Regions from separate parts of the Sinorhizobium sp. NFACC03 genome, predicted to be linked through region 1. Evidence: predicted binding sites of a transcription regulator. Region 1 holds the regulator's gene; each other region holds the start of a gene.

Evidence for each region. Region 1 encodes PhoB, which activates phosphate uptake and scavenging genes when phosphate is short. Its sites were predicted from a motif close to TGTCATNNANCTGTCAT; they were not measured.
Region 2: BLU35_RS14085 (NAD-glutamate dehydrogenase) is a predicted target of PhoB. The motif match lies at 3,314-3,330, and genes of this name have one in related genera.
Region 3: BLU35_RS11555 (alkaline phosphatase D family protein) is a predicted target of PhoB. The motif match lies at 2,472-2,488, and genes of this name have one in related genera.

Annotation. Positions count from the first base shown of each region.
Region 1 is NZ_FMXF01000001.1:74,828-80,008, forward strand. It holds gene pstA (phosphate ABC transporter permease PstA) at 1-66, shown strand, start outside; gene pstB (phosphate ABC transporter ATP-binding protein PstB) at 80-895, shown strand; gene phoU (phosphate signaling complex protein PhoU) at 946-1,659, shown strand; gene phoB (phosphate regulon transcriptional regulator PhoB) at 1,918-2,601, shown strand; gene BLU35_RS00370 (GcrA family cell cycle regulator) at 2,670-3,191, opposite strand; gene BLU35_RS00375 (aspartate aminotransferase family protein) at 3,613-4,812, shown strand; gene argF (ornithine carbamoyltransferase) at 4,913-5,181, shown strand, end outside.
Region 2 is NZ_FMXF01000009.1:76,669-81,849, forward strand. It holds gene BLU35_RS14065 (aspartate-semialdehyde dehydrogenase) at 1-500, shown strand, start outside; gene BLU35_RS14070 (lytic murein transglycosylase) at 695-1,516, shown strand; gene BLU35_RS14075 (carbonic anhydrase) at 1,605-2,258, opposite strand; gene pdxY (pyridoxal kinase PdxY) at 2,389-3,270, opposite strand; gene BLU35_RS14085 (NAD-glutamate dehydrogenase) at 3,556-5,181, shown strand, end outside.
Region 3 is NZ_FMXF01000006.1:114,251-119,431, forward strand. It holds gene BLU35_RS11540 (hypothetical protein) at 1-405, opposite strand, end outside; gene BLU35_RS35605 (hypothetical protein) at 740-901, shown strand; gene BLU35_RS11550 (amidase) at 1,016-2,365, opposite strand; gene BLU35_RS11555 (alkaline phosphatase D family protein) at 2,587-4,152, shown strand; gene typA (translational GTPase TypA) at 4,352-5,181, shown strand, end outside.

The sequences.
Region 1 (5,181 bases):
ATCTTCCTCGTCGTCATGAACCTTGGCGCCATTCTGTTGCGACGTCGCTTTGAGCGCCGTTGGTAGTGAGGTAATTACTATGAACATCATGTCAGAAGCAGCGGTCGAGAAAGCCTTGGATCAGAAAATGAACACGGTTCCCTTCAAGATGATCGGCAAGGATGTGTCGGTCTACTACGGCGAGAAGCGGGCGCTTTTCGACGTCAACCTCAACATCCGCGAGAACACGGTAACGGCGCTGATCGGTCCGTCGGGCTGCGGCAAGTCGACCTTCCTGCGCACGCTGAACCGCATGAACGACACCATCGAGAACTGCCGCGTCACCGGCAAGATCACGCTCGATGAGGACGACATCTACGACCCGACCATTGACGTGGTCGAGCTGCGCGCCCGCGTCGGCATGGTCTTCCAGAAGCCGAACCCGTTCCCGAAGTCGATCTACGACAACGTCGCCTACGGTCCGCGCATCCACGGACTTGCCCGCACCAAGGCGGACTTTGACGATGTGGTCGAGACCAGCCTGCAGAAGGCAGGTTTGTGGAACGAGGTGAAGGACCGCCTGCAGGAGCCGGGCACCGGCCTCTCCGGTGGTCAGCAGCAGCGCCTTTGCATCGCACGCGCTGTTGCCGTCAGCCCGGAAGTCATCCTGATGGACGAGCCCTGCTCGGCACTCGACCCGATCGCGACCGCCAAGGTCGAGGAACTCATCCACGAACTGCGCACGAACTTCACGATCGTCATCGTGACCCACTCGATGCAGCAGGCCGCCCGCGTGTCGCAGCGCACCGCCATGTTCCACCTCGGCAATCTCGTCGAGGAGAACGACACCGACAAGATGTTCACCAATCCGGATGACCAGCGCACCCAGGATTACATCATGGGCCGCTTCGGCTGAGGCCAATCACGGCTGCAACAGTCACTGGAAAGCGCCTGTAAGGATCGACGATCATGTCCATGCATATCATGTCCGCCTATGACGAAGAACTGAAGTACCTGACGCGCCGCATCTCGGAAATGGGCGGTCTCGCCGAGCAGATGGTCGCCGAATCCGTCCGCGCCCTAGTCAATTCCGACCTGGCGCTGGCGCAAAAGGTAATCTCGGACGACACCGTTCTCGATGATGCCGAGCGCCAGATCGGCGAGAAGGCGATTGTCACGATCGCCAAGCGCCAGCCGGTCGCCGCCGACCTTCGCGAGATCATGGGGTCGATCCGCATCGCCTCCGACCTGGAGCGTGTCGGCGACCTCGGCAAGAACACTGCCAAGCGCGTGATCGCGGTTGCCGGTTCGGGCATCCCGCGCAAGCTCGCCCGCGGTCTCGAGCATCTCGCCGAACTCGCTCTGGTGCAGCTCAAGGAAGTGCTCGACGTCTATGCCTCGCGTTCGCCGGAAAAGGCCAATAGCATTCGCGAACGCGACGAGGAGATCGACGCGATCTACACCTCGCTGTTCCGCGAGCTGCTCACCTACATGATGGAAGATCCGCGCAACATCACGCCCTGCACGCATCTTCTGTTCTGTGCCAAGAACATCGAGCGTATCGGCGACCACGCGACCAACATCGCCGAGACGATCTATTACATGGCGACGGGTGCCCAGCCGGAGGGCGAGCGCCCGAAGGATGACAACACGTCGACGTTGGGCTCGGTCAACGACTAGAAGGTTTGAGCGGGATGCGGGGGACAACCGCATACACTTTTCCTCATCCCGCTCTGGCGTCAAACGCGCCGTTCGCAATGCATGCCCATGAGTATCATCCGGTCGCGGCTTCGGTCGCGGCCCCGAATTCCTGCATCTGAAGCATGCGGCTTTTCGCACCGCCTTTGAAAATGGCGGGGATGCTCCAGATTTAGAGTGTCTGAGTGCCGGCCGGTCCGCTGGACCCGCGCGGCGCTCGCGGTAAGGAGACGTTACCTGATGTTGCCAAAAATCGCCGTGGTCGAAGACGAAGAGGCGCTGAGCGTCCTGCTGCGTTACAATCTGGAAGCTGAAGGCTTCGACGTCGATACGATCCTCAGGGGTGACGAGGCGGAGATCCGGCTACAGGAACGCCTGCCCGACCTTCTGATCCTCGACTGGATGTTGCCTGGCGTCTCCGGCATCGAGCTTTGCCGTAGGTTGCGCCAGCGCCCGGAGACGGAGCGGCTGCCGATCATCATGCTGACGGCGCGCGGCGAGGAAAGCGAGCGCGTTCGCGGTCTCGCGACCGGGGCCGACGACTATGTGGTCAAGCCCTTCTCCACGCCGGAGCTGATGGCCCGCGTCAAGGCGATGCTCCGCCGGGCGAAGCCCGAAGTTCTCTCGACGCTGCTGCGCTGCGGCGACATCGAGCTCGACCGGGAAACCCATCGCGTCCATCGTCGCAGCCGCGAAGTTCGCCTGGGGCCGACGGAGTTCCGCCTGCTGGAGTTCCTGATGTCCTCTCCGGGCCGTGTCTTCTCGCGCTCGCAGTTGCTGGACGGCGTCTGGGGCCACGACATCTATGTCGACGAGCGGACCGTCGACGTGCATGTCGGCCGCCTGCGCAAGGCGCTGAACTTCTCGACCATGCCTGATGTCATCCGCACCGTGCGCGGCGCCGGCTACTCGCTCGAAAGCTGAGAAGGGCAAACAGAAGTCAATGAAAAAGGGGCCGATCGGCCCCTTTCGTTTTGGTCCTGTGCGGATCCTTAGCGCATCCGACGGCGCTCGGCGGATGGCTGGTAGGCAAGCCGCGCATGGAAGCTGCAATAGGGCGAAGCTTCCGGGGAATCGTTGCCGCAGAAGTGGAACTCTTCCTTCAGCGGGTCGCCGATCGGCCACTTGCAGGTGCGTTCGGTGAGCTGGGTCAGCTCGAGGCGGCGCGACATCGGCACGACCACGTCGGTCTGGATGCTGAAATCCTGCTCGGCAACGAGATCGACTTCGATCTCTTCCTTGAGGACGGTGGCGCCGGACGGACGGGCAACGGTGCGGGTCGAAACGCGCGAGGCGTAGTTCGGAGCGCGCGGCGCCGAGGTCGGCCGCTTCGGGCGGGCTGCCGCAGTGGTGCTGCCGCCGGCTTTGGCGCGGCCGGGAAGGCTCAGGCGATGAACCTTGCCGATGACAGCGTTACGGCTGACGCCGCCGAGCTGTGCCGCGATCTGGCTTGCGCTCAGGCCCTCGGACCAAAGCTTCTTCAGTTTCTCCACCCGCTCGTCAGTCCAGTTCATTTCTGCACTCTCCGTTCTCAGCGTTGGGGATGGCAGAATCCCTCACCGCACCCCGGTTGAATCTCGAGGTTGCAAACGCGATAACTCTTTTGGTGACTAGGTCCGCCGCATGCGTCTAGTAATTGAATGTTAACGTACTGACCGCCGGACTCCGTGGCAAGAGTCCGGGGAATCACGCCGAATCGAATTCGTAGTTTTCCCCAACTTGCTCGATCAGCGTTGCATTTTTGCAAGCCCTTCCGGCCGATTTTTTCGTCGCAGGGAAATGGATCTCGTTACCGCGCTGCAAGGCTTGGTTTTGTTGACATTGCAGTGCGAAATAGGAATAGTGCCTGCGCCGCCGAAAGGCGGCATTTTTGATTTTTATCGGGCCGCATGAAGCAGCGGGACCGATGCCGATTGGAGTGAAGGAGAGCCTCGCATGACTGCAACCACGCCGCTTTACGATACCTACATGCGCGCGCCGTTGCGTTTCGAGCGAGGAGAGGGCGTCTGGCTGATCGCCGAAGACGGCTCGCGCTATCTCGACTTCGCTGCCGGCGTTGCCGTGAACTCGCTCGGCCATGCGCATCCGCATCTCGTCGAGGCGCTGAAGGCGCAGGCCGAGAAGGTTTGGCACCTTTCCAACCTTTACGAGGTTCCCGGTCAGGAAAGTCTTGGACGCCGCCTGGCCGCCGTAACCTTTGCTGATCGGGTCTTCTTCACCAATTCCGGTGCGGAAGCGCTGGAATGCGCGATCAAGACGGCGCGGCGCTACCACTTCGCCAAAGGCCAGCCGGAGAAGTTTCACATCATCACCTTCGAGGGCGCCTTCCACGGCCGCACGATCGCGACGATCGCGGCCGGTGGTCAGCAAAAGTACATTGAAGGTTTCGGGCCAAAGGCCCCAGGGTTCTACCAGGTTCCGTTCGGCGACCTCGCAGCCGTCAAGAATGCGATCACCGAGGAGACCGCCGCGATCCTGATCGAGCCGATCCAGGGCGAGGGCGGCATCCGTCCCGCGACCAAGGAATTCATGCAGGAACTGCGCGCCCTCTGCGACGAATTCGGCCTGCTCCTGATCCTCGACGAGGTTCAGACCGGCGTCGGCCGCACCGGCAAGCTTTTCGCCCATGAGTGGACGGGCATCCGCCCGGATATCATGGCCGTTGCCAAGGGTATCGGTGGCGGCTTCCCGCTCGGCGCTTGCCTGGCGACGGAAGAGGCGGCCGCCGGCATGGTGGCGGGCACGCATGGCTCGACCTATGGCGGCAATCCGCTGGCGATGGCCGTCGGCAACGCCGTGCTCGACGTCATCCTCGCTGATGGCTTCCTCGCCCATGTGCGCGACGTCGCGCTCGTCTTCCGCCAGGGTCTTGCTTCGCTGAAGGATCGCTATCCCGATATCATCGAAGATATCCGCGGCGATGGCCTGATGCTGGGCATCAAGGTAAAGGGCCCCTCGGCGGATCTCCTGAAGGAGATCCGCGCCGAGAAGCTCCTGGCCGTGCCGGCCGGCGACAACGTGTTGCGCCTGCTGCCGCCGTTGACGGTGACGGCGGAGGAAGCACGCGAGGGCCTCGCACGCATCGAGCGCGCCGCCGAAGCAGTGCGGAAGGCAAGTGGTAACGCTGCGGCCTGACCGATAGGGCCAAGACTGACCCAGGATGGTAGAATGACCTTCGTGCGTTCACGCCGCTGCGTGGCGCACATAGGTTGGATTTTTTGAGGAACCGAGTACGATGGCAGGCACCAGACACTTTCTCGATCTTTCGGCCATGACGGCCGCCGATCTTCGGACGATCATCGATGATGCCCGCGTCCGAAAGGCGACGACCAAGGCCGGAACCGCCGAGAAGCCGCTCGCCGGCAAGATGCTGGCGATGATCTTCGAAAAGCCGTCCACCCGCACCCGTGTGTCCTTCGATGTCGGCATGCGCCAGCTCGGCGGCGAAACCCTGTTCCTTTCGGGCACGGAGATGCAGCTCGGCCGCGCCGAGACGATCGGCGA
Region 2 (5,181 bases), on a different contig from region 1:
TCGCTGATCCGATCGAATCGAAGAAGTTCACCAAGCGCATCGCCTTCAACGTCATCCCGCACATCGACGTGTTCATGGAAGACGGCTACACGAAGGAAGAGTGGAAGGTCCTGGCCGAAACCAAGAAGATGCTCGATCCGAAGATCAAGGTGACCTGCACGGCTGTGCGCGTTCCCGTCTTCATCGGCCATTCGGAATCGGTCAACATCGAGTTCGAGAACGAGATCACCGCAGACGAGGCCCGCGACATCCTGCGCGAAGCACCGGGTTGCCTGGTCGTCGACAAGCACGAAAACGGTGGCTACGTCACGCCTTACGAATGCGCCGGCGAAGATGCGACCTACATCTCGCGCATCCGCGAGGACGCAACCGTCGAAAACGGTCTCAACATCTGGGTCGTTTCCGACAACCTGCGCAAGGGTGCGGCACTCAACGCGATCCAGATTGCCGAGCTCCTGGTCAACCGCGGTCTCATCAAGCCGCGTAAGCAGGCCGCCTGAAACGGCAATTGAGCAATTCGTTCCCGCCGAGCCCATCCGGGCTTGGCGGGTTTCCTGTTTCACAATCGCGGGTCGTTTCGCCCCGGCTTCACGTGAAACCACGAAAAAGTTACCGCCGCTTCCGGCAGGTGACATGGCCGGCCAAGGCTGGCATTTTTGAAAGCAATGAGATTCGGGCTATGACGGGGTATTTCATGCACAGGGCAAAGTGCGTAGCGGTGGGGCTTGCTGCCCTGGTTTCGACTGTAGTTTTTCCGGCGGTGGCCTCCGCCGCCCAATGCGGCAACGACGGAAGCGGATTTGCTGCCTGGGTGCAGAATTTCAAGCAGGAAGCCTCAGGCAGCGGCATCAGCCCTGCGGTGCTCGACCGCGCCCTTTCCAGCGTCTCCTACAACAAGGCGACGATCCGCGCCGACCGCGGCCAGAAGAGCTTCAAGCTGTCGCTCGACCAGTTCATGCAGAAGCGCGGCGGTCAGACGATCATTTCCCGCGGCAAGAAGATGAAGCAGCAGAATGCGGCGCTCTTCACCAGCATTGAACGCCGCTTCGGCGTGCCCGCCGGCCCGCTGATCGCTATCTGGGGCATGGAAACAGGCTTTGGCGGCTTCATGGGCAAAGAGCATACGCTCTCGGCGGTTTCGACGCTCGCCTATGACTGCCGCCGCTCGGACTATTTCACCGACCAGCTCTATGCCGCCCTGCAGCTTGTACAGCGCGGTGACCTGAGCCCCGATGCGCGCGGTGCGGCCCACGGCGAGATCGGGCAGACCCAGTTCCTGCCGGCCAACGTCCTGAAATACGGCGTCGATGGCGACGGCAACGGCCACATCGACATGGTTCGCTCCAAGGCCGACGCGCTGGCCTCGACCGCCAACTTCCTGCGCGGTCACGGCTGGCAGCCGGGTGCCGGCTATCAACAAGGCCAGGCGAATTTCGGCGCGATCCAGGGCTGGAACGCGGCAACCGTCTACCAGCAGGCAATCGCCATCATCGGCGCCGAGATCGACGGCCTCTGATCGAACCCAATTCGCGCATCTCTCCGGATGCACGATGCCTTTCGGAAGATTGCAAAGCCCGGATCGTCGATTCGGGCTTTTTTGCTGGTTACATGCCCGGGCGGGAGAAGTCGCCGGTCGCGGGATCCATGATCCAAAGCTCGCCGGTCGAGATGTCGAACCAGGCGCCGTGCAGATGCAGCTTGCCCTTGGCTTCGAGGATCTGAACACAAGGGAAGGTGCGCAGGTTGGCAAGCGAGTTGCGGATCGAGACCCGCTCGAGCGCACGCTGCCGCTCCGCCTGGGTCATGACGTCGTTGCTTTGGATCTGCTCGGCGGCCGGCTTCAGGAGGTTCATCCAGCGACCGATGAAATCGCCCGGCGACAAGGGCTCGGCATCAGGATCGAGCACCGCCTTGATACCGCCGCAGCGGCCATGCCCCATCACGACGATGTCGCTGACGCGGAGCGACTGCACGGCGAACTCAAGCGCGGCCGACGTCGAATGGTAATGGCCATCCGGCTCATAGGGCGGCATGAGATTGGCGACGTTGCGCACGACGAAGAGTTCACCCGGCCCGCTGTCGAAGATCGTTTCCGGCGCCGCCCGCGAATCGCAACAGGCAACAACCATCGTCCTCGGCTTCTGGCCGGTTTCCGCCAGCACCTTGTAGCGCTTCTGCTGTTCGCTGAAGCGGCCATTCATGAAGTTGTGGTAGCCGTTCAGAAGGTGGTCCGGAAAACGCTGTTGCTGCTTGTCCATCGATTACTCCGCTGCTGCTTCGAGCGGGATGAGCGGACTTCCGCCCGCATCACGCCCCGCCATGAATATCATCATGACCTAAAGTTCAATCCACGATGCGACAAGGGCTGCTGCCCATGAACAGTTTCTTCTATTTGCGCCGCATCTGATTCGGATGCACCAGGCGGCGCATCTGCACCATCGCCATCGGCGTCGAAAGGCTCGAAGCGTCCTGCTCGATCGTCAACTCGTCGGCACCGCGTTTGACGCTCCGCGCGATGATCTCGAACACGCTTGCGGTCGCCATCTGCAATGCGCGCTCTTCCGATAGTCCTTCGAGAAGCCGCGCGAGAAACAGGGCAGTCAGCAAGTCTCCGGTGCCATTCGGCGGGTTCTCGACGAGCCGATGTTCGGCGAGCAGCGCGTGATTGCCCGAAAGGAAGAGATTGCCGGTACCGCCGCTCATCATCGGCACCGCTGAGGTCACCAGCACGCGGGCCGGACCGAGGCCGAGGGCGGCATCGAGGATCGCCGTATTGGTTTCCAGCGTCGCGCCGGCGAGCCAGGCGAGCTCGAAGCGGTTCGGCGTCGCCAGGTTGGCGAGCGGCAGCAGCTGGTCACGGATGGCCGTCGCGGTCGCCTCCGGAACATAGAGCCCGCCGGCGTCGCCAATGACGGGATCGCAAGCGTAGATCAGCTTGGGATTACGTTCCCTAAGAGCCGTCACCAACCGCGCGACACCTTCGGCCTGACCGGGCGATCCGAGATAGCCCGAAAGCACGGCGCGCACCTCCCCGACCCAGGGCGCGGCAATGAGATCGTCGATCATCGACTGGAAATCCGCGTCTGAAATGGTGACGCGGGTCGAGCGCCCGTGTCCGGGATGCCAGGGAAGAATGACCGTCGGAAGTGCCCAGACCGGATGCCCCAGCGTCTCCAACGCGAACACCGCGGCCCGGTTGCCGACCTTGCCACGCACGACATGGCTCGAGATGACGATGACGGCGCCGGGCAGGGAGGGCATTTCGGGCATCGACGAGTCCAATCCTTCGGTCTACAAACTCTGATCACCCGACTGTCACCGCCCTGTCAACAGGCGATGGCAGATAGGTCCGGTGGAAGCCGCTGGCGTTTTCGTACTTTTTCATCGATTTTCGAGCAATTTTCGCGAAATCGCCTTCGATTTAAATGGATTTAAGCTGTTTTCACGTGAAATTCTCCAATTTTCGGCTCGATTTTGCCGAATTCGGCGTAAAAAGCGGTCGCCATTAGCCATGGTTCTGATAGGGTTTGGCCTATCATGAGTGGGAGAGACTTCATGGGCGTGAAATACAATCCGAAGCGGGACAGACACATCGACGCAGCAAAGGCGGCCGCCATCAAACTGGGCGTCGACGCGCTGGCGCCGGAGAGCCTCTTCGGTGGGGCCAGCAACGACGACCTCGATCTTTATTCGGCGGACATGCTGGCGCTGATTGCAGCCCATGCGCATCGTGAACTCGCCCGCTGGGATGGCGGCAAGCCGCAGGTTTCGGTCGAAACCGTCGCCGGCGTCGCGCCGGGTGGCACCGAGGTTTCGATCATCGCGATCACCGAACACAACATGCCGTTCCTCTATGATTCGGTCATGGGGGAAATCACCAGCACGCACCGCGATATCCACCTCGCGATCCATCCCATCCTGGTCAAGGAACCGGGCAAGCCGGTAAAACTCTTCGATCCGGAAGAGGCAAGCGATCCGGCGCACCGCGTCAGCCACATCCAGATCCACTTGACGAAGCTGGCGCCCGTCGAAGCCGAGCAGCTCAGCAACCGCATCCGCGACGTGCTGGAGCAGGTACACCAGACGGTACACGACTGGCCGGCGATGACGGCGCTGCTCGACCAGGCCGTGCAGGAACTCGAGGCCTACAACGCCTCGCGCAAGAAGAGCGACCGTGATGAGGCGCTCGCCTTCCTTCGCTGGCTGCGCGACAACAACTTCACCTTTATCGGCATGCGCGAGTATACCTACTCGGGTAAGGGCGGAAAGGCGACGGTCGAGCGCGGCAAGGGCAGGGGCCTCGGCATCCTCTCCAACCCCGACGTGCGCGTTCTGCGCCAGGGCAAGGACGCAGTACTGACCACGCCGGAAATCCTCGCCTTCCTCGACGGCCCCGATTTCCTGATCGTCACCAAGGCCAACGTGAAATCGGTCGTCCATCGCCGCGCCTATATGGACTATATCGGCATCAAGCGCTTCGATGCCGACGGCAATGTCGCCGGCGAGTTGCGCATCGTCGGCCTGTTCACTTCCTCGGCCTATACCCGCCAGGCGGCTGAAATCCCGTTGCTGCGCCACAAGATCGAGAAGATCGTCGACCATTTCGGCTACGACCCGCAGAGCCACTCCGGCAAGATGCTGGACAACACGCTCGAATCCTATCCGCGCGACGACCTCTTCCAGATCGATGTCGGTCTGCTCGCCGCCTTCTGCGAACAGATCAACGAACTCGGCGACCGGCCGCGCATCCGCGTCCTGCCGCGCATCGACCATTTCGACCGCTTCGTCTCGGTCATCGTCTTCGTGCCGCGCGAACAATATGATTCCGACGTACGCGAAAAGATCGGCGACTACCTGAAGACCGCCTATGACGGCCGCGTTTCGGCCTATTACCCGGCCTTCCCCGAAGGCGGTCTGGCGCGCGTGCACTTCATCATAGGCCGCACCAGCGGCAAGACCCCGCGCATTCCGCAGGCCAAGCTTGAAGAGGCCGTTCGCGGCATCGTCACGCGCTGGATCGATCGGTTCGACCTTCTCGCCCGTAAGGACGGCATCGAGCTTGATGTCGACGGCGCCTACCAGTCGTTCTTCACGCCGGCGGAAGCCTATGCCGACCTTGCAGACATTGCCGCCTGCAAGGCGGAAGATCCGATCCGGATCTCGTTCTACAACTATAACCGC
Region 3 (5,181 bases), on a different contig from region 1:
GGGGGCAAAGCCCATCTCGGCCATGATGTCGTTCGGCCGCATCCGGCGCCGGTTCATAACCGCGCGGATCTTCCCAATCGTCTCGGGAAGCAGGTAGCGGCCGCTGGCAATGGCGGGCGCAGGATGAGCCGCGTGCGCCGGACCGCTTTCAGTTTGCGCGGCGGTAATGCCCGCCCCCTTGGTGGCGAGCCACATAAGGAAGGCTTCGCGCTCGGCGGGGCTTGCCTTGGACCAGGAGTTCTTGAGTTTGTCGAGCCGGGTGCGTTCATCCTTGAGGCCGGCGGCCACGAGAGCCTTTCGCAATGAGGGAATGCGGCCGGAAAGCAGATCGGCATGGATTTCAGGGAAATCGAGTTTCAGGCGTTGCATATCACCTGATTCGTCGCGCTTGGTTTTCTTCGACATGCTCGTTCCCGCATCGTTCGTCCAGGCAGTCTTAGCGACTGAAAACCTCATTTTTGGAGCCGGGCAAAAATAAGGAGATCGTCCTTTCCTGCGGTTCCGTCCGCACGGCTGTAACGCGCTCGGGCTTCGGGCGCGAGCGAAATGCGCGGCTATCCTCTATCCTTTCCGGGGCATTCTCGGTAGGAACCCGCATCGAAGCGATGAGAAGCATTTGCTGGGGGCGTGTTTGTTCGCGGGCCTATCCTCGGACTCATGCGTCCAGCTTTACGCAAGTCCCTTTGCCTATCGTCACGTCAATGGCCGGGATGTGACACGGCGAATGAAGGACAATGATATGTCAAATGATATCGAACATTACCGTGACCCGTCGGATTCGATGGTCGCCCTCTATCTCGCGAACAATGACGGCGACGAACTGACCGACGCTCTGGTCGCAGCGCTTGAAGACGCCTTCCGTATTCTCCGCGACGAGATTTCCGGCGAGACGATGCACTGAGAGACAGTGCCGGCCGCCAGCGTACTGAGCTTGGCCGGCGTCACCAGAGGAAATGCTTGCCGAGACTGACACCCGGCTCGCATGGATCCTCCGCGTCGGAGGTCGGTTGCTACCTTAAATTTCCCGCAGCAGTGCTTCCACCGAAAGCGCCGTCGTCAGCACGGCCGCGTCCGTTCCATTCCTTCCCATCAGCATCAGTCCGGCCGGCCGCACGAGACCCGGCATCGGCAGGGTGATGGCGTTGAGATCGAACTGGTTGGCAACCTGGCAATTGCGCAGGAGCAGTCCCTCGACGCGGTTGTATTCCGCCACGTCCGTTTCGACGCTGGCGATCGGCACGGCGGCGATCGGTGTCGTCGGCAGTGCGATGAGATCGAAGGGCGAAAGCCGCTCGTCCATGGCGGCGGCGAGTGCGCGCCGAGTTTCCAACAGGGCCGAGATGGCTGCATCCGGTACGGTGAGGCGGCGGCGAAGCGGGAGCTTGACCCTGTCATCGACGGGAGCACCATCGTCATTTAGCCAGCCGGCATGGATGCGGCTTGCTTCCAGGCCGGCGATCGAGCCGATTCGCGTTGCTTCGGCAAGCCGCTCAATCAAGTCATCGAGTGTACAGTCGACGATCTCGGCGCCCGCTTTGGCCAGCCGGTCGAGGCTTGCGGCAAAGGCATTGGCGATTTCGGGCGAGAGCTCTTCGAGCAGCCTTCCCCGGGGAATACCGATGCGAAGTCCTGCAATCGGGCGGGCGACAGGCGGTATCGGCTGCTCACCGGCCATCACGGCGTCTGTTATCGCGCAATCGGCAACGGTTCGGGCGAGCGGCCCGAGCGAATCGAGGCTCGGCGACAGCGGAAAGGAACCATCGAGCGGAACGCGGCTGGCCGTCGGTTTGAAGCCGACGATGCCGTTCAGCGCTGCCGGGATGCGTATGGAGCCGCCGGTATCGGAGCCGATGGCGATGTCGCAGGTGCCTTCGGCCGCGGAAACCCCGGCGCCGGAGGACGAGCCACCGGGGATCAGGTTTTCGTCGGTCGCGTTGCCTGGCGCCGGGTAATGCGGATTGAGACCGACTGCGGTGAAAGCGAATTCGGTCATATGCGTCTTGCCGATGATGACAGCGCCGGCGGCGCGCAGTCGCTGTACGGCCAACGCGTCTGACGTGGCCGGCGGCGCGTCGCGGCGGATGATGGAACCGGCAAGCGTCGGTTCGCCCGCGACATCGAAAAGGTCCTTGATCGAGACGATCTTGCCGTCGAGTGGTCCAAGGCTGGCGCCGGTCTTTTGGCGCCGGTCGGAGGTGTCAGCCTCGGCACGGGCGCTGTCGGCATAGAGGCGCACGAAGGCCTTTTCTTCGTGCCGACGATCGTTGAGCCGGCTCAAGATCTGTTCCAGGCGGTCGCGGGCGGGAGTGTTGGTCGAATGGGGCACGAGGATGACCTGTCGGATTTGTCGCCGCCAGGGCGGCATGAGACTGAAGTTGTTGGCCGGATTCGCGGGGCGAACGAACATGACCTTAGATAGCAGCATTGCCGCCGAATTCCACGGTGAGGATTGGGGGCCAGCGGGCCTCGGCCTTCACCGAACTGTCGCCAAACTGTTCAAATAGTTTCATGGCTCTGTTACGTCGCTGACATCCGGATGCCCAAAGGTCCGGCACGCGCGGTCGCGCTGCCGATTCGGAGGTCCGTTTGGCCGATATCCTCAAGACGCTTTCCCGGCGTTCTTTCCTGCTTTCCGCCGGTGCCGCGGGCTTCGTGGCCTCGTCCGGTCTTGCGACACCCTTCTATGCGAGAGGCTACGGCCGGCCGGAGTTCATACATGGCGTGCAATCGGGCGATGTCGATACGTCCTCCGGCATGATCTGGACGCGGGTGGATCGACCGTCGAAGGTGTCGGTCGAGTATTCGACCACCGAGAGCTTCTCCAATCCGGTTCGCCTTGCCGATCTCACAGCGACGCCGCAGACGGATTGTGCGATCAAGTGTTCGCTCGACGGATTGCTGCCGGACCAGGACATCTTCTACCGGTTCACCGCCACCGATCTTTATGATGTCAACCGGGTCTCCGAACCGGTCACCGGCCGGTTTCGCACAGCACCCTTGCGCAAGCGCTCGGTCCGCTTCGTCTGGTCCGGCGATACCGCCGGCCAGGGCTGGGGAATCGATGATGTCGGCATGAAGACCTATTCGACCATGCGGCTGCATGAGCCGGATTTTTTCATCCATTCCGGCGATACGATCTATGCCGACAATCCTATTCCTGACGAGATCCAGCTGCGCGACGGCGGCGTCTGGAAGAACCGGGTGGTGACCCATGAAAAGCGTGACGTGGCGCGAACGCTCGAGGAATATCGCGGGCAATGGAAATACAATCTGCTCGACGATCATGTGCGGCAGCTGAATGCCGTCTGTCCCACCTTTTATCAATGGGACGATCATGAGGTCTTGAACAACTGGTCGGCTTCGACCGACCTTCGCGACGATGCCCGCTATCCGGAAAAGGACGTCGCCGTCTACGCGGAACGGGCAGCCCGCGCGTTCCACGAGATGACGCCGATACGCAACGTCGCGACGCAGCCCGGCCGCATCTTCCGCAAGGTCGGCTATGGGCCGCTGCTAGATGTGTTCTTCGTCGACCTGCGCTCCTATCGCGGCGCCAACCAGGGCGAAGACGGCGGCGGCGCGCTGTTCGGCTCGCGGCAGGCGGATTGGCTGAAGCGCGAGCTTGCCGCTTCGCGCTCGGTCTGGAAGGTGATTGCCTGCGACATGCCGATCGGGCTCGTCGTCTGGGACGACTACACGAATAAGCGCGGCTCCGACGCCATCGCCAATGGCGACAACGGCCTACCTTCGGGGCGCGAGCCGGAGTTTGCCGATCTCCTGCGCTTCATCCGCGACAACGGCATCGACAACCTCGTCTGGCTGACGGCGGACGTACATTATACCGCCGCGCATCACTACGATCCCACGCGTGCCGCCTTCAAGGAATTCACGCCTTTCTGGGAGCTCGTGTCGGGGCCGCTTCATTCCGGCACCTATGGGCCGAAGGAACTCGACATGACCTTCGGGCCGGAGGTCCGCTTCATCAAGGCGTCGGGCGGCGGCATCGACAGTAACCTGCCGCCATCGGCGGGTCTGCAGTTCTTCGGCATCGTCGATATCAACGGTCAGACGCAGCAGATGACCGTGCGGCTGATGGACAGGCAGGACCAGGAACTCTGGCGCGTGACGCTCGATCCGGCCGCGATTGCATGACGAATCTGGTCGCGGCTAACAGCTTTCCAAACCCCTCACGCGAGACCCCTGGCGGTTGCAAACCCATGGCCTACCGGCATTTGACCGCGGCACTGATGCGCGCGCCCCCTTTCGCAATCGCAAAAAAACCTGTATGAGCGCGACCATTGAAAAAGCGGCGTGGCCCATCGGGGCTTGCCCTGAACCTCCGAGACGAAAAATGAGCATTCGTAACATCGCGATTATCGCGCACGTTGACCATGGGAAAACGACCCTTGTTGACGAGCTCCTGAAGCAGTCGGGCTCGTTCCGCGAAAACCAGCGCGTTGCCGAACGCGTCATGGACTCCAACGACATCGAAAAAGAGCGCGGCATCACCATTCTCGCTAAGGCGACCTCGGTCGAGTGGAAGGGCGTGCGCATCAACATCGTTGACACCCCCGGCCACGCCGACTTCGGCGGTGAAGTCGAGCGCATCCTGTCGATGGTGGACGGTGCCATCGTTCTCGTCGACGCTTCCGAAGGTCCGATGCCGCAGACGAAGTTCGTCGTCGGCAAGGCGCTGAAGGTCGGCCTGAAGCCGATCGTCGCGATCAACAAGATCGACCGTCCGGACGGTCGCCACGAAGAAGTCATCAACGAAGTCTTCGACCTCTTTGCCAACCTCGACGCCTCCGACGAGCAGCTCGACTTCCCGATCCTCTACGGTTCGGGCCGCGACGGCTGGATGAACGTCAACCCGGAAGGTCCGAAGGACCAGGGCATGGCGCCGCTTCTCGACCTCGTGCTGCAGCACGTACCGGAGCCGACGGTTGCCGAAGGCCCGTTCCGCATGATCGGCACGATTCTCGAAGCCAACCCCTTCCTTGGCCGCATCATCACCGGCCGCGTTTATTCCGGCTCCGTCAAGCCGAACCAGGCCGTCAAGGTTCTCGGCCAGGATGGCAAGCTGCTTGAAACTGGCCGTATCTCCAAGATCCTCGCCTTCCGCGGCATCGAGCGTCAGCCGATCGAAGAAGCACAGGCGGGCGACATCGTCGCGATCGCCGG